2 regions of the Pseudomonas sp. LFM046 genome follow, and region 2 is predicted to be linked to the other one. Evidence: predicted binding sites of a transcription regulator. Region 2 holds the regulator's gene; the other holds the start of a gene.
The links. Region 2 encodes LexA, which represses DNA repair genes until DNA is damaged. Its sites were predicted from a motif close to CTGTNTNNNNANACAG; they were not measured.
Positions count from the first base shown of each region.

Region 1: imuA (translesion DNA synthesis-associated protein ImuA) is a predicted target of LexA. The motif match lies at 5,495-5,510, and genes of this name have one in related genera.

Region 1 covers NZ_JYKO02000001.1:4,470,394-4,480,759, reverse strand. The annotation lists gene TQ98_RS20520 (SOS response-associated peptidase) at 1-474, opposite strand, end outside; gene TQ98_RS27690 (hypothetical protein) at 830-1,168, shown strand; gene TQ98_RS20515 (hypothetical protein) at 1,249-1,635, opposite strand; gene TQ98_RS20510 (LysR family transcriptional regulator) at 1,938-2,798, shown strand; gene TQ98_RS20505 (SOS response-associated peptidase family protein) at 2,818-3,525, opposite strand; gene TQ98_RS20500 (M28 family metallopeptidase) at 3,794-5,407, shown strand; gene imuA (translesion DNA synthesis-associated protein ImuA) at 5,614-6,228, shown strand; gene TQ98_RS20490 (DNA polymerase Y family protein) at 6,236-7,651, shown strand; gene TQ98_RS20485 (error-prone DNA polymerase) at 7,648-10,366, shown strand, end outside.
Region 2 covers NZ_JYKO02000001.1:2,028,333-2,038,698, reverse strand. The annotation lists gene mfd (transcription-repair coupling factor) at 1-1,462, shown strand, start outside; gene TQ98_RS09445 (CsiV family protein) at 1,497-2,018, shown strand; gene TQ98_RS09440 (DEAD/DEAH box helicase) at 2,025-4,655, shown strand; gene TQ98_RS09435 (S-methyl-5'-thioinosine phosphorylase) at 4,756-5,493, opposite strand; gene nagZ (beta-N-acetylhexosaminidase) at 5,503-6,501, opposite strand; gene TQ98_RS09425 (L,D-transpeptidase) at 6,511-7,035, opposite strand; gene TQ98_RS09420 (TetR/AcrR family transcriptional regulator) at 7,078-7,785, opposite strand; gene lexA (transcriptional repressor LexA) at 8,016-8,627, shown strand; gene sulA (SOS-induced cell division inhibitor SulA) at 8,638-9,111, shown strand; gene TQ98_RS09405 (hypothetical protein) at 9,192-9,425, opposite strand; gene TQ98_RS09400 (DUF6586 family protein) at 9,497-10,015, opposite strand; gene topA (type I DNA topoisomerase) at 10,082-10,366, opposite strand, start outside.

The sequences.
Region 1 (10,366 bases), 2.4 Mb from region 2:
AATGGCTGGGGCTGCGGGTTTCGTCAGCAACGCACACGAGGTGATGAACCGCCCATCCGGGGCGATCCATTCGCTCCACAGGCCTGCGATGGCTAACACATCGTCGCTGTCGGCGCCGTGGATGAAATAGGGTTGCTGGTGGCCTTGTTGGTATCTCCACTGATACCACCCCTTGGCGAGCAGAAGGCACCGGTGCGTGCGGAGGCTCATCTTCCACATGGACTTGCTTGCGGCCTCTTCGCTGCGCGCAGTGAATGACAAGGTTGGAAGCTTGGGCACCCACCACCACGGTGGGATCAGTCCCCATCGGGCAGCGGTGACTTCCGGCTCCCCGGCATCACTCAGCCTTACCATCGGAACGGTAGTGGTGGGTGCCACATTGAAGGATTGGATCCAACGCCCGAAGCTGTGACTGCCGATGTGCCAGTACCGCTCGATGGCAGCATCTGACGGGGAAACGTAGCGGTTACACATGATGGTCCTCCAGCCCTAGCGTGAATGCGCCCACTAGGCGCCAGTGTTATCGCCCCTTTGCTTTTTGAACTTCCCATAACGTATTGAGGGGCGGTTCACGCGACGGGTTCCTGCAATTTCAGGTCCTACTGTCGCCACAGTGAAACTTAACCTCTAGCAGTTTTCTGTTCTGGTGAAGTTGTCAGTTTTGACTTGGGTGGCGAGTGCGTCGCTATGTATTCAGGTCTGAGAGATGGCGTAATAATTCAGAGCGATGCCAGTGACTTTTGTTATGCGATCGATTTCCTGAGTGCCCTTTCTGGTCATGTAAGTGCTTGATCTATACTCATATGTGACTCAGCAGGAATCAATCGATATGAAACCATCATCATTGACTCTGCTTCCATTCTTGTTCTTTGTAGGTGTGACATACGGGGCAGGCTGCAACCACACATACGATCTTGAATTAAGAACAAGCATGTGCACTTTGGAGCTAGAGAATGAATGGAGGCCGAAACTGAAACCTGATGATTCATGTGCCAGGCTTATCGATGAAGCCAAGCGATTCGTCTCGCGATTTGATAAGGGGGAAGTACAAGTCAGCAAGGTCTGTACAAAAGGCGACCTGATTAAAGCCGTGGAGAATGCCAGCGAGACGATTTCCAAAGCCCGTGAAAAAGGCTGGGCAACACTGGAGCAATACTTGAATTATTGATGGGTAGGGAAAAGTCCCCGAAAGTTGACGGGCCAGCGCCCGCTGGCCCGTCACACGCTAACCCGAACGTTTCCAGCACCTCATGTACTGGAGCACATCACCGCTGCATTGATCAGCCGCCCTTTGTCCTGCCAGGCATGGCGCTGGTAGACGGAGTACTGGCTCTGGCTGCCGGTGCTGGAGAGCTCGACAAGCCCTGAAGCCTTTTCAGGATTGGTGCTGCCAATGAACAGCAGGGTTTTGCCGTTCTCTTCCTGGATAAAGGTCGGGGCGTTCTGCCCAGCGTCTTCTTTCACGCAGGCGATGTAGTCAGTATTGCCGCTGGCCGTGATGCCGGACGTTCCGTCGCGGCTGGCTCGGATGTCGGGGTTTTGTGCGCAGCCTGTTGCAATCAGCAGGGTGGAAAGAAGCACGAAACTGCCGCTGCGAATCGACGCTGAAGAGAGGCCAGGGGTCGTGTTTTTCATGGTTATTGCTCCAGGCTGGTGCATTTGGCTGCCCGGCGTGTTGTCGGTCAGCCGTCGGGGCAGGGCGCCTGGGAGCGGAGGCCGTCGACGTCGGGGGCGAATCCTCCCCCAAGTTGGCCGCTGCCTGTGCCGAACAAGTGTATGCCGTCATTGACCCTGCGGATGCACGTTGGTCTGGAGGGGGCGGTGCTCGCAGGCCGTTAGCTGCCGCCAGCGTGCAGGGCGTGATGATGGCGAGCCCCATCCGGCGTCGACGAAAACCTTCGGATACAATCCGGAAAACCCTGGCGGCCCCCACCCCGATGGATATCGACCTGACCCGCACCTTTCTCGAGATTGCGCGCCACGGCAGCTTCATTGCTGCGGCAGAGAACCTGCACATCACCCAGACCGCCATCACCGCGCGCGTCCAGAAACTCGAAAGTCATCTGAAGTGCACGCTCTTCGTTCGCAATCGCTCGGGCGCCAGGCTCACGCCGGATGGCGAGGCGTTCCTCGTCTATGCGAACCAGATGTTCCAGGCCTGGGAAACCGCCCAGCGCGACCTGCCGCTACCCGAGGGTTTCCACAACATCCTGCATGTCGGCGGCGAGGTGAGCCTCTGCAACCCGCTGATGCTGCACTGGGTGCGGAGCATTCGTGAGTCCATCGGCACCCACGGCGTCCGGGCGGAAATCGCAGATGGGCAATCGCTCCTCAAGCAACTCGAACTGGGGACCCTGGATGCGGCGCTGGTGTATCAGCCCACCTACTGGCCCGGCCTGCAGGTGGAAGAGGTGCTGGAAGAAAAACTCATCATGGTGAAGGCGAGGGAGCCGGAACCCTACGTCTATGTGGACTGGGGCGAAGCCTTCCGCCGGCAGCACGACTTCGCGCTTCCGGAAAGGGCCCGGCCCGCCATCGGCTTTAATCTGGGACCGCTGGCGCTGCAGTACATCCTCGAACATGGCGGCTCCGGCTATTTCCGTACCCGGGTCGTGCAGAGCTACCTGGAGAGTGGCGCGCTGGAGCGTGTGCCGCGAACCCCGGAATTCAGCTACCCGGTCTATCTGGTCTATTCGCGCAATCGGGATTCGGCGGCGTTGCAGCAGGCCATGGGGCTGCTGCGGGACCTGGTGCGCCAGGAGACGGACTGGTCCCAGCGTTGGGACCCGGTCATCTGACGCGCCATTACCCCCAAACCTAAACCACTGGATCGGTGATCGGCTCGATCAGCCCCGGATGGTCGTTGCGCGAATTGCCCACTTCCCGGCCCACCGGGAACCACTCGAAATCCTCGGCCGCCAGGCTGTGCAGGCGGGCGATTTCTTCCGCTTCCTCGGGCAGGGTGGTGGGGGCCAGCCAGACCCGCGCCAGGTCCGGTGGCAGCACCAGCGGCTTGCGGGGGTGGATGCCGGCCAGGCCGCCGTCGGAGGCGCCGGTGAGGATCACGAAGCCGTCGCCCTCACGCTCCGCCCGTCCATTGCGGGGGAACTGGCCGATCACGGCGAAGTGCAGCGGCAGGTCGCCCTTGCGGCGGAAGTAGTAGGGCTGCTTGAGCTTGGGGTCGTCCGGGCTGGTCTTCCATTCGTACCAGCCATCGGCGCCCACGAGGGCGCGGCCGGATTTCCAGATGGCGCGGAAGAAGCTGCCGCTGGCCAGGGTTTCGATCTGGGCATGGCGCGGCATCGGCTGTTTGCCGGTGGCCCAGTGAGGTTTCCAGCCCCACATCACTTCATCGTCGTAGAGGCCATCGTCATCCAGGTGCAGCAGGTGGACGCGGGTGGCGGGGCAGACGTTGAAGCGGCCGATGGGTTCTTCCAGCCCGCTCAGGCGCACCTGCTCCGGCAGCAGGCCAAGGGCCTCCGCATAGCGGTGGGGTTTGCGGTTCTGGGCGAAGCGTCCGCACATGACTGGCTCCAGGGAAGGGGACAGTTTTCAGCATAGGACTGCCCCGCGCAGGTCGTCTCCGTCGCTGGGTGATGGCCTCTTGCTGGCACGAACACCTGTGAAAATCTTCGAAAAAGGCGACCAAACGCACGTTTTTCACATAAACGGCAAGAACCGAATCATTGGCTGCCAGTCTCTTCTCCTAGGCCTGCTCCCGAGGAAGTCGTACAGGACAGTGGCGCAATGCCACGGCAGGTCTGCCTACAACCACTTCAAAAGGATTGAAGTCATGACCCACAAGAACCGCGTCAGACGCGTTGTTGGTTCCCTCGTTCTCGCCGCTTCCACGTCCACCCTTGCCGCCCCGGCGCCTGAAGGCGATGCCTTCGGCGAGTTCTGGAGCCCCGGCAAACCCAACCCCGGCCTGTGCAAGTCGCCCGTCCTGGTGGGCACGCCCCTGGGCCTGCCGCGCTGCCTGGAGGCGAGCAATGTGATGAGCCGGCTGCAGGCGTTGCAGGACATCGCCGCCCTCAACGACGGCAATCGAGCCGCCGGCCTGCCGGGCTATCAGGCCTCCATCGACTACGTGAAGAGCACCCTGGAGCGCGCCGGCTACCAGGTCCAAGTCCAGCCGTTCCCCTTCACCGCGTTCTTCCCCAAGGGGCCGGGCACCCTGCAGGCCCTGGCGCCGCAGCCGGCCGGCTATGTCTGGGAGGAGGACTTCAACTACCTGTCGCAGACCGATCCCGGCGACGTCAGCGCGCCGGTGGTGCCGGTGGATGTGGTCCTGGGCGCCGGCAACACCTCGTCCAGCGGCTGTGAGGCGGAAGACTTCGCCGGCTTCCCCAGTGGTGCCATCGCCCTGATCCAGCGCGGCAGCTGCACCTTCGAAATCAAGGCGGAGAACGCCGCGGCCGCCGGTGCGGCGGGGGTGATCATCTTCAACCAGGGCAACACCGAGGACCGCAAGGGCCTGGAAAACGTCACCCTGGGCGACGGCTACGAAGGCGGCATCCCGGTGCTCTTCGCCACCTATGACAACGGCGCGGCCTGGTCGCAGACCGCCGGCCTGCAGCTGCGCATGGTGGCGGACGTGATCCGCAAGAAGACCGAGACCTTCAACCTGGTGGCCGAAACCCAGCGTGGCAACCCGGACAATGTGGTGATGGTCGGCGCCCACCTGGATTCGGTGTTCGAGGGCCCCGGTATCAACGACAACGGCACGGGTAGCGCAGCCCTGCTGGAAATGGCCGTGCTGCTGCGCAAGGCGCACCCGCAGAACAAGGTGCGTTTCGCCTGGTGGGGAGCGGAGGAGTCCGGGCTGGTGGGTTCGACCTTCTACGTCGACAACCTGAGCGACGAGGAGAAGAAGAAGATCAAGGCGTACCTCAACTTCGACATGATCGGTTCGCCGAACTTCGCCAACTTCATCTATGACGGCGACGGCTCGTCCTTCGGCCTGCAGGGCCCGCCCGGTTCGGCGGCCATCGAGCGCCTGTTCGAGGCCTACTTCAGGCTGCGCGGCGAGCCGTCCGAGGGCACCCAGATCGACTTCCGTTCCGACTATGCGCAGTTCTTCGAGGTGGGCATCCCCTTCGGCGGCCTGTTCACCGGCGCCGAAGACATCAAGAGCGAGGAGCAGGCACAGCAATACGGTGGCGCCGCCGGTCAGCCCTTCGACCCCTGCTACCACCAGGGCTGTGACAACACCGCCAACCTCGACCTGAACGCCCTGGAGATCAACGGGGACGCCATGGCCTTCGCCACCAGCTGGCTGGCGCTGTCGACCAAGGTCATCGACGACGAGATCGCCGCGGCCGCCGAGCAGGCGAAGGGGGCGAAGACCCTGCGCATGCAGTCGGTACGCCAGGCCGAGCGCTGGGGTAATCACTTCGTGAAATGACGAAGGGGCGGCAGGTCTGCAGATGTTCCGTACGTTCGCAAGCCTTCCGTCTTTTCCGAATTGACCGTAGGAAGTCTCTGCGATTTACTGTATATAAATACAGTATGCGTAGGATTTCCCCCAATGGCCTTGATGATTGTTCCTGGCCCTTTCGGCAGCCCCTCCCAAGGGCTGCCGTTTTTCTCTTTGCGTAACGGACGGGCCTGATGGGCGCTGTCGTTGCCCTCGACGCCCTGCTCAACGAGCGGCGGGTGTGGAAGGGTCAGTCCGGTGCACAGCCGGCCGGCAGCGAGCAGCCCACTGGCCATGCCGGGCTGGATGCGGTCCTGCCTGGCGGCGGCTGGCCTGAAGCCGCTCTCAGCGAAATCCTCGTTCCGGGCGCGGGCCTGGGCGAGTTGCGCCTGCTCTGGCCCACACTGGCACGGCTGACGGCCCGCGCCGAGCGCGTGGTGTTGGTAGCGCCGCCCCATATCCCTTATCCACAGGCCTGGCAGGCGGCCGGGGTGGACCTGCGCTGGCTGGCGCTGGTGGAGACCAGCGGCCGCGATGCCCTCTGGGCGGCCGAGCAATGCCTGCGTTCCGGCAGCTGCGGCGCGGTGCTCTGCTGGCCGCAGCAGGCGGATGACCGTGCCCTGCGCCGCCTGCAAGTAGCCGCCGAAACCGGCCAGACCCTGGCCTTCGCCTACCGCCCCCTGGACGCCGCCCTCAACCCTTCGCCGGCGGCCCTGCGCATCGCCGTCGACGGTCGTCCGGCGCAGCTGCGGGTGCTCAAGTGCCGGGGCGGCCTGCCGCCAGCGGCGCCCATTGCCCTGGCCCGGTGAAGCCGCCATGCGTTGGGCCTGCATATTGCTGCCGCAACTGGCGCTGGATGGCGTGCTGCGGGGTCACCCCGATCCCGACGCGCCCCTGGCACTGGTGACCGGCACGCCCCAGCGCCGTGTGCTGCGCGCCCTCAATCCGGCGGCCAGGGCCCTGGGGCTGCGTCCCGGCCAGTCGCTGACCGCCGCCCACGCCCTGAGCCGCGACTTTGCTCTGGTGGAGTACGACCCGGCGCAGGTCGAGCACTGGCAGCAATTGCTCGCCGCCTGGGCCTATCGCTTCAGCTCCCAGGTCAGCCTGCGCTACCCGCGAACCCTGCTCATGGAAGTGGAATCCAGCTTCAGCCTGTTCGGCCCCTGGCCGCGCTTCGAGGCGCGTCTGCGCCGGGAACTGGCGGCCCTGGGCTTCCGCCACCGCATCGTCGCCGCACCCAACCCGGCGGCGGCGCGGGTGCTGGCCAATGCCTACGACGGCCTGGCGGTGGCGAGCCGGGAGGAACTGCGTGACGCCCTGGGGCGGATGCCGGTGGATCGCGCCGGCCTGGCCCGCGAGGCCGCCACCGCCTTCGCCCGCATGGGCCTGCGCAACCTGGAGCAGGTGCTGGCGCTGCCACGGGAAACCGTGGCCCGGCGCTTTCCGGCCGAGGTACTGCAACACCTCGACTGCCTGCTGGGTGAGCGACCCCTGGCCCTGGAGTGTTACCGGCCGCCGGATGAGTTCGATGTGCGCCTCGAGCTGAATTTCGAGGTGGAATCCCACCAGGCGCTGCTCTTTCCCCTGCGCCGCCTCACCGCCGACCTGGCCGCCTTCCTCGCCGGTCGCGACAGCGGCGTGCAGCGCTTCACCCTGCACCTGGAGCACCGTGAGCTTGCCGACACCCTGGTGCCGGTGGGCCTGCTCAGCGCCGAGCGCGAGGCGGCCATGCTCTTCGAGCTGGCCCGTGGCCGGCTGGAGCAATTGCAGGTGCCGGCGCCGGTGCGCGCCTTCCGTCTGCAGGCGCGGGACTTGCCGGCTTTCGTGCCGGAGCGCCGCGAACTGTTCGACGAGCGCCCGCAGCAATCCCTGCCCTGGGAACAGTTGCGCGAACGCCTGCGGGCACGCCTGGGGGACGACGCGGTGCACAACCTTGTCGCCCGCGCCGATCACCGCCCCGAATGTGCCTGGCAACTGGGGGGCGATCTTCCCCGGGCGCCCCTGCCGCCTGGCGCTCCGCGTCCCGGTTGGCTGCTGCGTGAGCCGGTGCCCCTGCGGGAAGGCTCCGTGCAGATCCTGGCCGGGCCCGAGCGCATCGAATCCGGCTGGTGGGACGGCGGCGACGTGCGCCGCGACTATTACCTCGTGGAAACCCGCAGCGGCCAGCGTGGCTGGGCCTTCCGCGCGCTGAAGGGGGAGGGGCCGCTGCTGTTGCAGGGCTGGTTCGCATGAGCGCCTATGCCGAGCTGCATTGCCTGTCCAACTTCAGCTTCCAGCGCGGGGCCTCCAGCGCCACCGAGTTGTTCCAACGCGCCGCGAGCCACGGTTACGAAGCCCTGGCGATCACCGACGAATGCACCCTGGCCGGCATCGTCCGCGCCTGGCAGGCCTCGAAAGACTGCGGGCTGCCCCTGGTGATCGGCAGCGAGGTGCGTGTCGACGGCGGGCCCAAGCTGGTGCTGCTGGTGGAAAACCTGGCCGGCTACCAGCGCCTCTGCGGTCTCATCACCCAGGCCCGGCGGCGCGCGAAGAAGGGCGAATACCGCCTGCTGCGCGAGGACCTGGCCGGCCCTGTGGATGGCCTGCTGGCCCTCTGGGTGCCCGACCTGGATGACGACGGCTGCGACGGTTCCTGGCTGCGCCAGTGCTTCCCCGAACGCCTGTGGCTGGCGGTGGAGCTGCATCAGGGGCCGGATGACGCCGGACGCCTGAGGCGCCTGCTGGCCCTGGCCGAACGCCTCGGCATCCCGGCCGTGGCGGCGGGCGATGTGCATATGCACGCCCGTGGCCGTCGCGCCCTGCAGGACTGCATGACCGCCGTGCGCCACCACTGCACGGTGGCCGAGGCCGGCTACCGCCTGTTCCCCAGTGGCGAGCGCCACCTGCGCCAGCGCGACGTGCTCGCCGGCCTCTACCCGGCGGAACTGCTGGCCGAGTCGGTGCGCATCGCCCGCCGCTGCCGTTTCGACCTGGACCAACTGCGCTACCAGTACCCCCACGAACTGGTGCCGGACGGCCACAGCCCCAGCAGCTGGTTGCGCCAGTTGGCCGAGGAAGGGATGGCCCGGCGCTGGCCCCGGGGCGTCGATCCGCAAACCCGGGACATGCTGGAGAAGGAACTGCGGCTGATCGCCGAACTGGGCTACGAAAGCTACTTCCTCACGGTGCACGACATCGTCAACTTCGCCCGCAGCCAGGACATCCTCTGCCAGGGCCGCGGCTCGGCGGCCAACTCCCTGGTCTGTTACGTCCTGGGGATCACCGCCATCGACCCCTCGCATATACAGATGCTCTTCGAGCGCTTCCTTTCCCGCGAGCGCAACGAGCCGCCGGACATCGACGTCGACTTCGAGCACGAGCGTCGCGAGGAGGTCATCCAATACGTGTTCCGTCGCTATGGGCGGGGCAGGGCGGCGCTTACCGCGGTGGTCAACACCTACCACGGCGCCGGCGCGGTGCGTGATGTGGCCAAGGCCCTCGGCTTGCCGCCGGACCAGGTCAACGCCCTGGCCGATTGCTGCGGCAGCTGGAGCGACCATGTCCCGCCAGCGGACCGCCTGCGCGAAGCCGGCTTCGACCCCGACAGCCCGGTGTTGCGCCGGGTGCTGGCGCTGACCGGCGAATTGATCGGCTTTCCCCGCCATCTGTCCCAGCACCCCGGCGGCTTCGTCATTTCCGAAGCGCCGCTGGACAGCCTGGTGCCGGTGGAAAACGCCACCATGGCCGATCGCACGGTCATCCAGTGGGACAAGGACGACCTCGACCTGGTGGGGCTGCTCAAGGTGGATGTGCTGGCCCTCGGCATGCTCAGCGCATTGCGTCGCTGTTTCGGCCTGATCGAGCACTATCGCGGCACCCGCTGGACCTTGGCCAGCCTGCCCCAGGATGACCCGGCCACCTACGAAATGATCGGGCGCGCCGACACCATCGGCGTGTTCCAGATCGAGTCCCGGGCACAGATGGCCATGCTGCCGCGCCTGCGGCCTGAAACGTTCTACGACCTGGTGATCCAGGTGGCCATCGTCCGGCCCGGCCCCATCCAGGGCGACATGGTCCATCCCTACCTGCGCCGGCGAAAGAGGCTGGAGGAGGTGACCTACCCCTCCGAAGCGTTGAAGAAGGTGTTCGAGCGCACCCTGGGCGTGCCGCTGTTCCAGGAACAGGTGATGCAACTGGCCATCGTTGCCGCCGATTACACCCCGGGCGAGGCCGACGAACTGCGTCGCAACATGGCCGCCTGGAAACGTCACGGCGGCCTGGAGCACCACCGTCAACGCCTGACTTCGCGGATGCTCGCCAAGGGCTATGAGCTGGACTTCATCGAGCGGATCTTCGAGCAGATCAAAGGCTTCGGCAGCTATGGCTTCCCCGAGTCCCATGCCGCCAGCTTCGCCCTGCTCACCTACGCCAGTTGCTGGCTGAAATGCCATGAGCCGGCCGCCTATGCCTGCGCCCTGATCAACAGCTGGCCCATGGGTTTCTACAGCCCCGACCAGGTGCTGCAGGACGCCCGCCGGCATGGCCTCGACGTGCGTCCTGTGGATGTGCGGTATTCCGATTGGGACTGCTCCCTGGAGCCGGTGGGGGAGACGGGCGAACTGGCCATCCGCCTGGGGCTGCGGATGGTGCGCGGATTCCGCGAGGAAGACGCGAAGCGCATCGAGACCGCCCGACGGTTCGGGGCCTTCAGCGGTGTCGGCGACCTTTGCCAGCGTGCCCACCTGGATGCCCGCGCCCGCGAACTGCTGGCCGATTCCAGTGCCCTGCGCGGCCTGGCCGGGCATCGCCATCGGGCGCGCTGGGCGGTGGCGGGGGTGGACGTACAGGCGCCGCTCTTCGCCGGCCTGCCTGAACAGGAAGAAGTGCAGGTGGCCCTGCCGCTGCCCACCGTGGGTGAGGACCTGCACGCCGACTACGCCACCGTCGGCACCACGCTGGGTCCGCACC
Region 2 (10,366 bases):
CCTGCTCGCCCAGCAGCACTACAACAGCTTCCGCGACCGCTTCGCCGACTGGCCGGTAACCGTGGAAGTGATGAGCCGCTTCAAGTCGGCCAAGGAAGTGGAAGGCGCGGCGCAGCAGCTGGCCGAAGGCAAGATCGACATCATCATCGGCACCCACAAGCTGCTGCAGGATGACGTGCGCTTCAAGAACCTGGGCCTGGCCATCATCGACGAGGAACATCGCTTCGGCGTGCGCCAGAAGGAACAGCTGAAGTCCCTGCGCAGCGAGGTGGACATCCTCACGCTCACCGCCACGCCCATCCCGAGGACCCTGAACATGGCCGTCGCGGGCATGCGCGACCTGTCCATCATCGCCACGCCGCCGGCGCGCCGCCTGTCGGTACGCACCTTCGTCATGGAGCGGCAGAAGACCGCCATCAAGGAAGCCCTGCTCCGCGAGCTGCTGCGCGGCGGCCAGGTCTACTACCTGCATAACGAAGTGGCGACCATCGAGAAATGCGCCGCCGAGCTGGCCGAACTGGTGCCGGAGGCGCGCATCGCCGTCGGCCACGGACAGATGCGCGAACGCGAACTCGAACAGGTGATGAGTGACTTCTACCACAAGCGCTTCAACGTGCTGGTGGCCTCCACCATCATCGAAACCGGTATTGACGTGCCCAGCGCCAACACCATCGTGATCGAGCGTGCCGACAAGTTCGGCCTGGCCCAGTTGCACCAGCTACGCGGCCGCGTGGGTCGCAGCCACCACCAGGCCTACGCCTACCTGCTGACGCCACCGCGCAAGCAGATGACTCCGGACGCCGAGAAGCGACTGGAAGCCATCGCCAACGCCCAAGACCTCGGCGCAGGCTTTGTCCTCGCCACCCACGACCTGGAAATCCGTGGCGCCGGCGAATTGCTGGGGGAAGGCCAGAGCGGCCAGATCCAGGCCGTCGGCTTCACCCTCTATATGGAAATGCTCGAACGGGCAGTGAAAGCCATCCGCAAGGGCGAGCAGCCCAACCTCGAGCAGCCCCTTGGTGGCGGGCCGGAAATCAACCTGCGGGTGCCGGCGCTGATCCCCGAGGATTATCTGCCGGACGTGCATGCGCGCCTGATCCTCTACAAGCGCATTGCGTCGGCGACCGACGAGGACGGCCTGAAAGAATTGCAGGTGGAGATGATCGACCGCTTCGGCCTGCTGCCCGAGCCCAGCAAGCACCTGGTGCGCCTGACCCTGCTCAAGCTGCAGGCGGAGAAGCTCGGGATCAAGAAAGTCGACGCGGGCCCGCAAGGTGGCCGTATCGAATTCGCCGCCGACACCTGCGTCGACCCGCTGGTACTGATCAAGCTGATCCAGGGCCAGCCCAAGCGCTACAAGTTCGAAGGCGCCACCCTGTTCAAATTCCAGGTGCCCATGGAGCGCCCGGAAGAACGCTTCAATACCCTTGAAGCCCTGTTCGAACGCCTGACCCCGCAGTAGTCTGCGGAATGATTGCCCCTATAAGGACCAACCCATGCGTGCCATCCGTAACTTCGCCCTGCTGCTCGCCCTGCTGGCCCCGGCAGCCTTCGCCGACGGCCTCTATTCGGTGGAGATGATCATCTTCCGCCAGTCCGGCGATCCCATCCCGGCCAGCCAGCCGGCCCCGGACGACTGGGCTGCGGGCAGCCAGTCCATCGCCGGCAGCGAGCGTGGCACTGCGCTTGATGGCGAAGCGGCCAAACTCAACCCCAACGCCGGCTATGAGGTGCTGCTGCACAAGGCCTGGTCCCAGAACCTCTCCGCTACCCCGAACAAGGTCTCGGTCACATCCGGCAACCAGCAGCTTGGCCACTATCCGGTGGAAGGCACCCTGGCACTCACCCTCGACCGCAGCGTCGACGCCCAGGCCGACTTCTGGATCAACCAGTTCGACGGCAGCGGCCTGATCAGCAGCAGCGAACGCCTGCGCCAGGGCACTCGCCTGAAGAACGGCGAGCTCACCTACCTCGACCACGGCAACCTCGGCATCCTGATCCGCATCAGCCCGCTCTAAGGCGCCATGAGTGCCCTGCTCGACCAACTGAGAGAAATGGACTGGCGCCTGGACTTCGATCCGGGCGCGCTGTCCCGCGGTCTCCAGTACGCAACGGAAGATCGAGTCCGCCTGCTCAGCCTGAGTGACAAGTCCATCGAGACCCGTTGCGAAGGCTCCGAGGGCCACTTCTACACCCAGCGCATTCGCCTCGCCCCCCAGGGGCTGGGCGTCGTGGGCAATTGCAGCTGCCCGGTGGGTTACAACTGCAAGCACTGCGTCGCGGCCATCGCCCTTCTCCTGGCACAACCCGCCTCCGGCTGGCAGCCTCCGCCGCCGCCCAGCGAAAAGCTGGTGGACGACCTGTTGCCAACGCCGCACCTGATCCTTGGCAGCCACGCCCAGAGCCAGTACGACCTGCGCAGCGGGCGCATGGTGGGCAGCCAGCAGCATCGCGCCGGCCTGGTCTTCGACTACGGCGGCGCACACACGCACGGCAAACCGGCCAGACCGGAGCGGCTGCACCACCGCACCAACGGCGAACGACTCTCCATCGCCCGCAACCCGAAGGCCGAACAGGCCTGGCGCGACAGCCTGCGCCAACTGGGCTTCAAGGAAGCCCTGCGGCAAAGCCTGGCCCTACCCGCCAACAGCGCGGAAATGTTCGAACTGTCCAGCGATGAACAGTGGCTCCACTTCATGAGGCAACAACTGCCGGCCCTTCGGGAACAGGGCTGGCAGGTCGATATTCGCCCCGGTTTTCAATTCGACCTCACGCAGGTGGAAGGCTGGTACGCGGAAGTGGACGAAGCGCCTGGCCGCGAGTGGTTCGACCTGGAGTTGGGCATCGTCGTCGAAGGCCGCCGCATCAGCCTGCTGCCGGTGCTCCTGCGCCTGATCCAGCGCAATCCCGAACTGCTGGACCCGCAGAACCTGCAACGACGCAAGGACGACGAACAGCTGCGCCTGCAACTGGACGCCACCCGCGCCACCGATGGCCGCCCCCTGCAGGTGATGCTGCCCTTCTCACGGCTGAAACCCGTACTGGCCACCCTGGGTCACCTGTACCACCGCGACCAGGACCCGACGCCCGCACTGCGCCTGGCCCGCCCCGATGCAGCACACCTGCGGCAGCTGGAAGCCCTCGACCTGCATTGGCAGGGCGGCGATGACGTACGCGATCTGGCGCGCAAGCTGCACGAGGGAGGCAAGGCCACCAGCAGCCCGCCAAAGGGTCTGAATGCCGAACTGCGCCATTACCAGCTGGAAGGCCTGACCTGGCTGCAAACGCTTCGCGAGGTAGGCGCCGGCGGCATTCTCGGCGACGACATGGGCCTGGGCAAAACCCTGCAGACCCTGGCGCACCTGCTGCTGGAAAAGGAAGCCGGACGCCTGGACCGCCCAGCCCTGGTGGTAATGCCCACCAGCCTGATTCCCAACTGGCTCGACGAAGCGGCGCGCTTCGCTCCGGATCTCCGCGTCCTTGCGCTGCATGGCCCGGGCCGGAAGAAGGCATTCGAGCAGATGCACGGGCATGACCTGTTGCTGACCACCTACGCCCTGCTCCCCCGGGACCTGGAGCACTTCGCGGACCTGCCGCTGCACCTGCTGATCCTCGACGAGGCGCAATACATCAAGAACCCGTCCAGCAAGGCGGCACAAGCCGTTCGCCAGCTGGAGTCGCGGCAGCGGATCTGCCTGACCGGCACGCCGCTGGAAAACCACCTTGGCGAGCTCTGGTCGCTGTTCCATTTCCTGATGCCCGGCTGGCTCGGGGACAGCCAGAGCTTCCTGCGCAATTACCGCAACCCCATCGAGAAACACGGCGACGCCACCCGTCTGGCCCACCTCAACGCGCGCCTCAAACCCTTCCTGCTGCGCCGCAGCAAGGAGGCGGTAGCGACCGAATTGCCGGCCAAGAGCGAGATCACCCAATGGGTCGAACTCAGCGACCGCCAGCGCGACCTCTATGAGACGGTACGCCTGGCCATGGACACCAAGGTGCGGGACGAAATCGACCGCAAGGGCCTGGCCCGCAGCCAGATTGTCATCCTCGAAGCGCTGCTGAAGCTGCGCCAGGTCTGCTGCGATACCCGCCTGATCGAAGAGATCGGCACGCGCTCGCGCGGCAGCAGCTCCGGCAAGCTGGACAGCCTGATGGAGATGCTCGAAGAGTTGATCGCTGAAGGCCGCAAAGTGCTGCTGTTCTCCCAGTTCACCAGCATGCTGGCGCTGATCGAGGACGAACTGCGCAAGCGCGCTATTGACTACGTGCAGATCACCGGCGAAACCCGCGACCGGCGCACGCCGGTGCAGCGCTTCCAGGCCGGCGAGGTGCCGCTCTTCCTCATCAGCCTCAAGGCCGGTGGCACCGGCCTGAACCTGACCGCCGCCGACACCGTGATCCACTATGACCCCTGGTGGAACCCGGCCGTTGAGCGCCAGGCTACCGACCGTGCCTATCGCATCGGCCAGGATAAGCCGGTGTTCGTCTACCGGTTGATTTCACGGGGAACGGTGGAAGAGAAGATCCAGCAGCTGCAAGCACATAAGGCAGCACTGGCGCAGGGCGTTCTGGACGGAAGGGAGAAGGAAGACTGGCGTTTGCAGGAAGAGGATATCGACGCCCTTTTCGCACCCCTGCCCCGCTTCGCCTGATGGGCGACCCAAGCTGTCTCTCCCCGTGCAAAATCATTCGAGAAAGCAGAACTGCCGACGGGTATCAGAGACATGACACCCGTCGGCGGCGCAGCTGATCTCAGGCCTTCAGTACATGGGCCAGGACATTGCGTACCTTGTCGATGCCCTCGGCCAGCGCGGCCTCGATCTCAGCCATGGTGATGATGCCTTCGGACTTGCCGGCAGCGGGGTTCACCACCAGCGACAGGCACGCATAGGGCAGGCCCAGTTCACGAGCCAGGGCGGCCTCGGGCATGCCGGTCATGCCGACGATATCGCAGCCATCGCGCTCCAGGCGAACGATCTCGGCCACAGTCTCCAGGCGCGGGCCCTGGGTGCAGCCATAGACGCCGAAGTCGCTGTGGGGGTAGTCGCAGGCGTTCAGTGCCGCCAGCAGGCTCGTACGCAGACCCTCATCGTACGGGTGGCTGAAATCGATGTGGGTGACATGGTCCAGATCGCCTTCGAAGAAGGTACCGATGCGGCCATGGGTGTAGTCGATCACCTGATGCGGAACCACCAGATGGCCGCTGCCCATGGCCGGATGGATGCCGCCCACCGCATTCACGGCGATCACTGCCTGGGCGCCGGCATGCTTGAGGGCCCAGAGGTTGGCGCGGTAGTTCACCTGGTGCGGAGGAATCCGGTGCGGGTGACCGTGGCGAGCGAGGAACAAGACGTCGTGGCCGGCGTACTCGCCGTGCACGATGCCAGCCGAAGGTGCGCCATAAGGCGTGTCAGGGTTGAGCAGGGCTTTCATGCTCAGGCCTTCGAGCTGGGTCAGGCCTGTACCACCGATGATGGCGTAGACGGTCATTTCGGTTCCTCAATCGATCAACTGTGCTTCGCGCAGGGCTGAAACAGCCTGCAGCCAACGGGGGTCCTGACGGTACTCGGTGCCGGGGAAGGCGCGGCGGCGCATCCGAGCCAGGCTGGCCGGCGGCGTGACGCCCATTCGCTGTAGACGCGACAGGGCCAGTTCGGCAGCGGCGCGGTCGTTGCACACCAGGCCCATGTCACAGCCAGCGGTGAGCGCCGCCTCGATGCGCTCTGCGGCGTCCCCCACGACGTGGGCGCCCGCCATGGACAGGTCATCGCTGAAAATGACCCCGGAGAAGTTCAGTTCGCCGCGCAGGATGTCCTGCAGCCAGCGCCGGGAGAAGCCTGCCGGCTGGGCGTCCACCTGCGGGTAGATGACGTGGGCGGGCATCATGCCGTCCAGTTCCGAAGCCAGGCGAGCAAACGGAACCAGATCGCTCTGGCGGATTTGCTCGAGACTGCGCTCGTCGGTGGGGATGGCCACATGGGAATCCGCTTCCGCCCAGCCGTGGCCGGGAAAGTGCTTGCCAGTAGCCGCCATGCCCGCAGCGCGCAAGCCACGTATGAAGGCGCCGGCGAGACGCGCCGCGCGCTGCGGGTCGCCCTCGAAGGCTCGACTGCCAACCACGGCACTGCGCTGGTGGTCCAGGTCCAGCACCGGGGCGAAGCTGATATCCAGGCCGACTGCGAGAACTTCGGTCGCCATCAACCAGCCGCACTGCTCGGCCAGTTGCTCGGCGTTGTCGTTATCCGCCAACGCACGCATGGCCGGCAGGCGCAGGAAACCCTGGCGCAGACGCTGCACGCGGCCACCTTCCTGGTCGACCGCCAGGATCAGGTCGGGGCGCACCGCACGAATGGAGGCGCAGAGTTCGCGCACCTGGCGCGGACTCTCGATATTGCGAGCAAAGATGATCAGGCCGGCGACTTCAGGCTGACGGAGGATCTGCCGATCCTCGGCGGTCAACCAGGCGCCACCGATATCCAGCATCAGGGAACCTTGCATGAAAAATCCTTAGGAGAGTTTTGCCGACGCCCAGTCCGGGCACGGCGCTTCGTCTATGCGCACCGCACAATGGACGGGCACCCGGTCGAAGAGTTCCAGCACATCGGCATTGCGCAGACGAATGCAACCGTGGGAACGGGGAACGCCCATGGGCTCGGTATCCGGTGTGCCGTGCAGGTAGATGTAGCGACGGAAGCTGTCCACCGTGCCGAGGCGATTTCGGCCGGGCTCGCAACCGCTCAGCCAGAGGATGCGGCTGAGGATCCAGTCCCGCCCGGGAAAGCGCTCATGCAGCTCGGCACTCCAGACTTCGCCCGTCCAACGACGGCCACGCAGCACCGCGCCCATGGGCAGCCCGGAACCAATGCGCGCACGAACCTGATGCAGGCCTCGAGGGGTGCAATTGGAGCCGTTGGTTTCGCCCGGGCCGTTAAGGGCCGTGGACACGAGCATGCGCAGCACCAACCGCCCCTCGGCGAAGCCGTAGAGCTGCTGGTCAGCGATGGAGATATGCAGGAGATCGAGGTTTTGCATGGGCCGCAAGCTTAGCCGATCAGCTCGCTTGCGCCCATCGTTTTACGCCTTGGCCGGAGCGGCCGGGGCCTTGTTGCGCGGCTTCAGCACAGCGCCGGCCAACGCTTCGTCCGTCACGCCGGTTTCGGCGCGCATGCCCGCTGCGAGGAACGGCACCATCAACCGCATCACCTGCTCGATCGAGGTGTTCACGCCAAAGTCGTTCTCGGCCATGGCGCGCAATGCCTTGATGCCGGACATGCTGAATGCCGCCGCACCGAGCATGAAGTGCACCCGCCAGAACAGCTCCAGCGGCGGCACTTTGGGGGCGGAGTCGTTCACCAGCAGCATGTACCGACGGAAGACTTTCCCGTAAACCTCTTCAAGGTACTTGCGCAGATGGCCCTGGCTCTGACTGAATGCAAGTCCGAGCAGGCGCATAAAGATGGAGAGGTCATTTCCGCTGCGAGGCTTTACCGCCAGCGCCTGTTCGACGAGCATTTCCAGCAGCTCTTCGAGGCTGGCCTTGCTCTCGGCCTTGGCCTGGCGGCGATCCAGTTCACGCTCCAGACTCTGGCAGAACGGACCGAGGAAACGTGAGAAGACCGCCTGGATCAGCGCCTTCTTCGAGCCGAAGTGATAGTTCACCGCCGCCAGGTTGACCCCGGCCTTGCTGGTGATCAGGCGCAACGAAGTCTCGGCGAAGCCTTTTTCCGCGAACAGCTGTTCCGCAGCATCCAGAATGCGCTCAACGGTTTCCGACTGGGCCATGGCTCCTCCGCCTGACAAACACTTGTTTGAAACATACGTTTCAGGCCGTCAGCTTGTCAAGCCGTACACACCATTATCTGACGCGGCAGTCATCATCCCCGACACCAGGACCACCAGACGGTAATTCCGACCGCCACACTCCCGCACCCTGTCGCCACGAAAAGAAGCATTGCCAAGACCGGATCACTGTATATAATTCCAGTCACTGTATAAAAAGACAGAGCGCCGCCATGCTGAAACTGACGCCCCGCCAAGCCGAGATTCTCGCATTCATCAAGCGCTGCCTTGAAGACAACGGCTTTCCCCCCACTCGTGCGGAAATCGCCCAGGAACTCGGCTTCAAGTCCCCTAACGCCGCCGAGGAGCATCTCAAGGCCCTGGCACGCAAGGGTGCGATCGAGATGACCCCGGGCGCTTCCCGCGGCATCCGCATCCCCGGCTTCGAACCCGGCAACAATGAAGACGACGGCCTGCCGGTGATCGGCCGGGTCGCCGCCGGCGCGCCAATCCTCGCCCAGCAGAACATCGAGGAATCCTGCCGCATCAACCCCGACTTTTTCCATCCTCGCGCCGACTACCTACTGCGTGTTCGCGGCATGTCCATGAAGGACATTGGCATCTATGACGGCGACCTACTCGCTGTGCACAGCACCCGCGAGGTTCGCAATGGCCAGGTGGTGGTGGCGCGATTGGGCGACGACGTCACCGTCAAGCGCTTCAAGCGCGAGGGTGACAAGGTCTGGCTGATCGCCGAAAACCCCGAATTCGCCCCCATCGAAGTGAACCTGGATGAACAGGATCTGGTGATCGAAGGTTTGAGTGTCGGCGTAATCCGCCGCTAAAGGAGGCCTTATGCAGTTCCCGCAGTCTCTCGGTCGGTCCCAGCTGCCGCTGTTCCACGACGCCATCCTGGCCAACCCTGTCGTGCCGATGTTGACCGACATCGTGGAAGAACCCACCCCGGAAGAGCCGGAAGCATTCAGCGAGCTCTCGCTACGCGGTGCCAGCGGACACTGCCGACACCTTCTGGCATCGGTGCTGCGGGAACTGAGCGAAGAACAGGATGCACGCTGGCTGACACTGGTCGGCGCTCCTGCCAGCCTGACCCGGGACTGGCTGCGCGAATCCGGACTCAACCGAGAGCGCATCCTGCTCCTGCAGCCCCGAGGAGAGCAAAGCGCCCTCGATCTGGCTTGCGAAGCCCTGCGCCTGGGCCGCAGCCACACCGTGGTCAGCTGGATTCAATTGGGGCAGAAAGCCAAGCGCCAGCTGGCCGAAGCGGCACGCCTAGGCGGCGCTCAGAGCTTGAACATTCTGCTGGGCTGAAGAGAACAGGCACAGGTCAACGACCTGGGCCCTGTGACATCAGACGGTAACCGAATCAGCGGAAGATTCGGTTCCAGACATCAATGCAGGACGCGTGGACCTTCGTTGTGGTCCATCTCGCCTTCGGCCAGACGACCGGCCATCTGAACGCCAACATTCAGCATGGCTTTGGCCACTTCCAAGTGATGTCCTTGAAGGAAGGCCTTGGCGTCGGAGGAGAAATCCAGCGTCACCAACACCTCCTCGTCCTCAGCCCGGCGCAGGATGATGCGCCCGTCAGGCAGCTCGACTATTTCAAGAAAGGACGTAGGCATAGGTTCAGATCTCCACGAAAGGCGGCCATTGTAACAGCGCGCCGCCACTACGCCCTAGCCCGTCGATCACATCAGCATTCGCTGAGGCTTTCTCGGAATCGGAGCGCAAGGGATTTCAGATTCTGCCGCCAGGATTCCAGAGTCTCGCGAGACAGCGGAGCCTCCTCCTCTTCAACGCTAACCGCGCTGATCAGCGGCAAGGTCGGATCCACCTTGGCCTGCTTCGGCGCCTGCGGCGGCTGGAACAGGGCTCGATAGGCGGCGAGCAGTTCCGCCAACCAGGTTTCGCTCTGCTGAGCCAGCTCCACCAGCTCCGCCAGCTCGGGGCTGGGGGCGGAAGCCAGCATTTCTGGAGTCAGAAGCAGCTCGACTCGCGGCGCATTGGCCTCGGGAAGGCGGTAGTAACCGGCAATCTCGTGGCAGAGACCAAGCAAAGCGCCGTAGAGGTGGAAGAGCGATGACTCACGCTCAGACTGCACCAGCGCCTGGGCATTCATCGCCCTACCCTCTTCAGCCTTGCGCCAGGACTCCAGCGACAAGCCGGCGAAGAAGAGTTTCTGGTTGGTGCGGGTATAAAGCTCATGGGCCATGACGGCGCCCTCCACAGGTGACTCGGCCAGTATATGCGCGCCCGCGGCCGGGCGCGCAGCAGTCGGTCAGCGCTTGTCTTCCACCTTCCACTTGCCGCCATCATAGAAGGCGCGCCAGCCGGTGGGCTTACCGTCAACTTCGGTCTGCACATACTGCTCCTTGGTCTTGCGGCTGAAGCGGATCACGGCCGGACGGCCTTCGGGATCCTTCTTCGGAGCCTCCAGGAGGTAGTGGTACTTGGCGTCCAGTTCGTCCTTGTGCGGGATCAGCTCCTGCACCAGCGGAGCACGGGTCTCGCGGTTCTTCGGGAACTGGCTGGCAGCCAGGAACAGGCCGGAAGCACCGTCGCG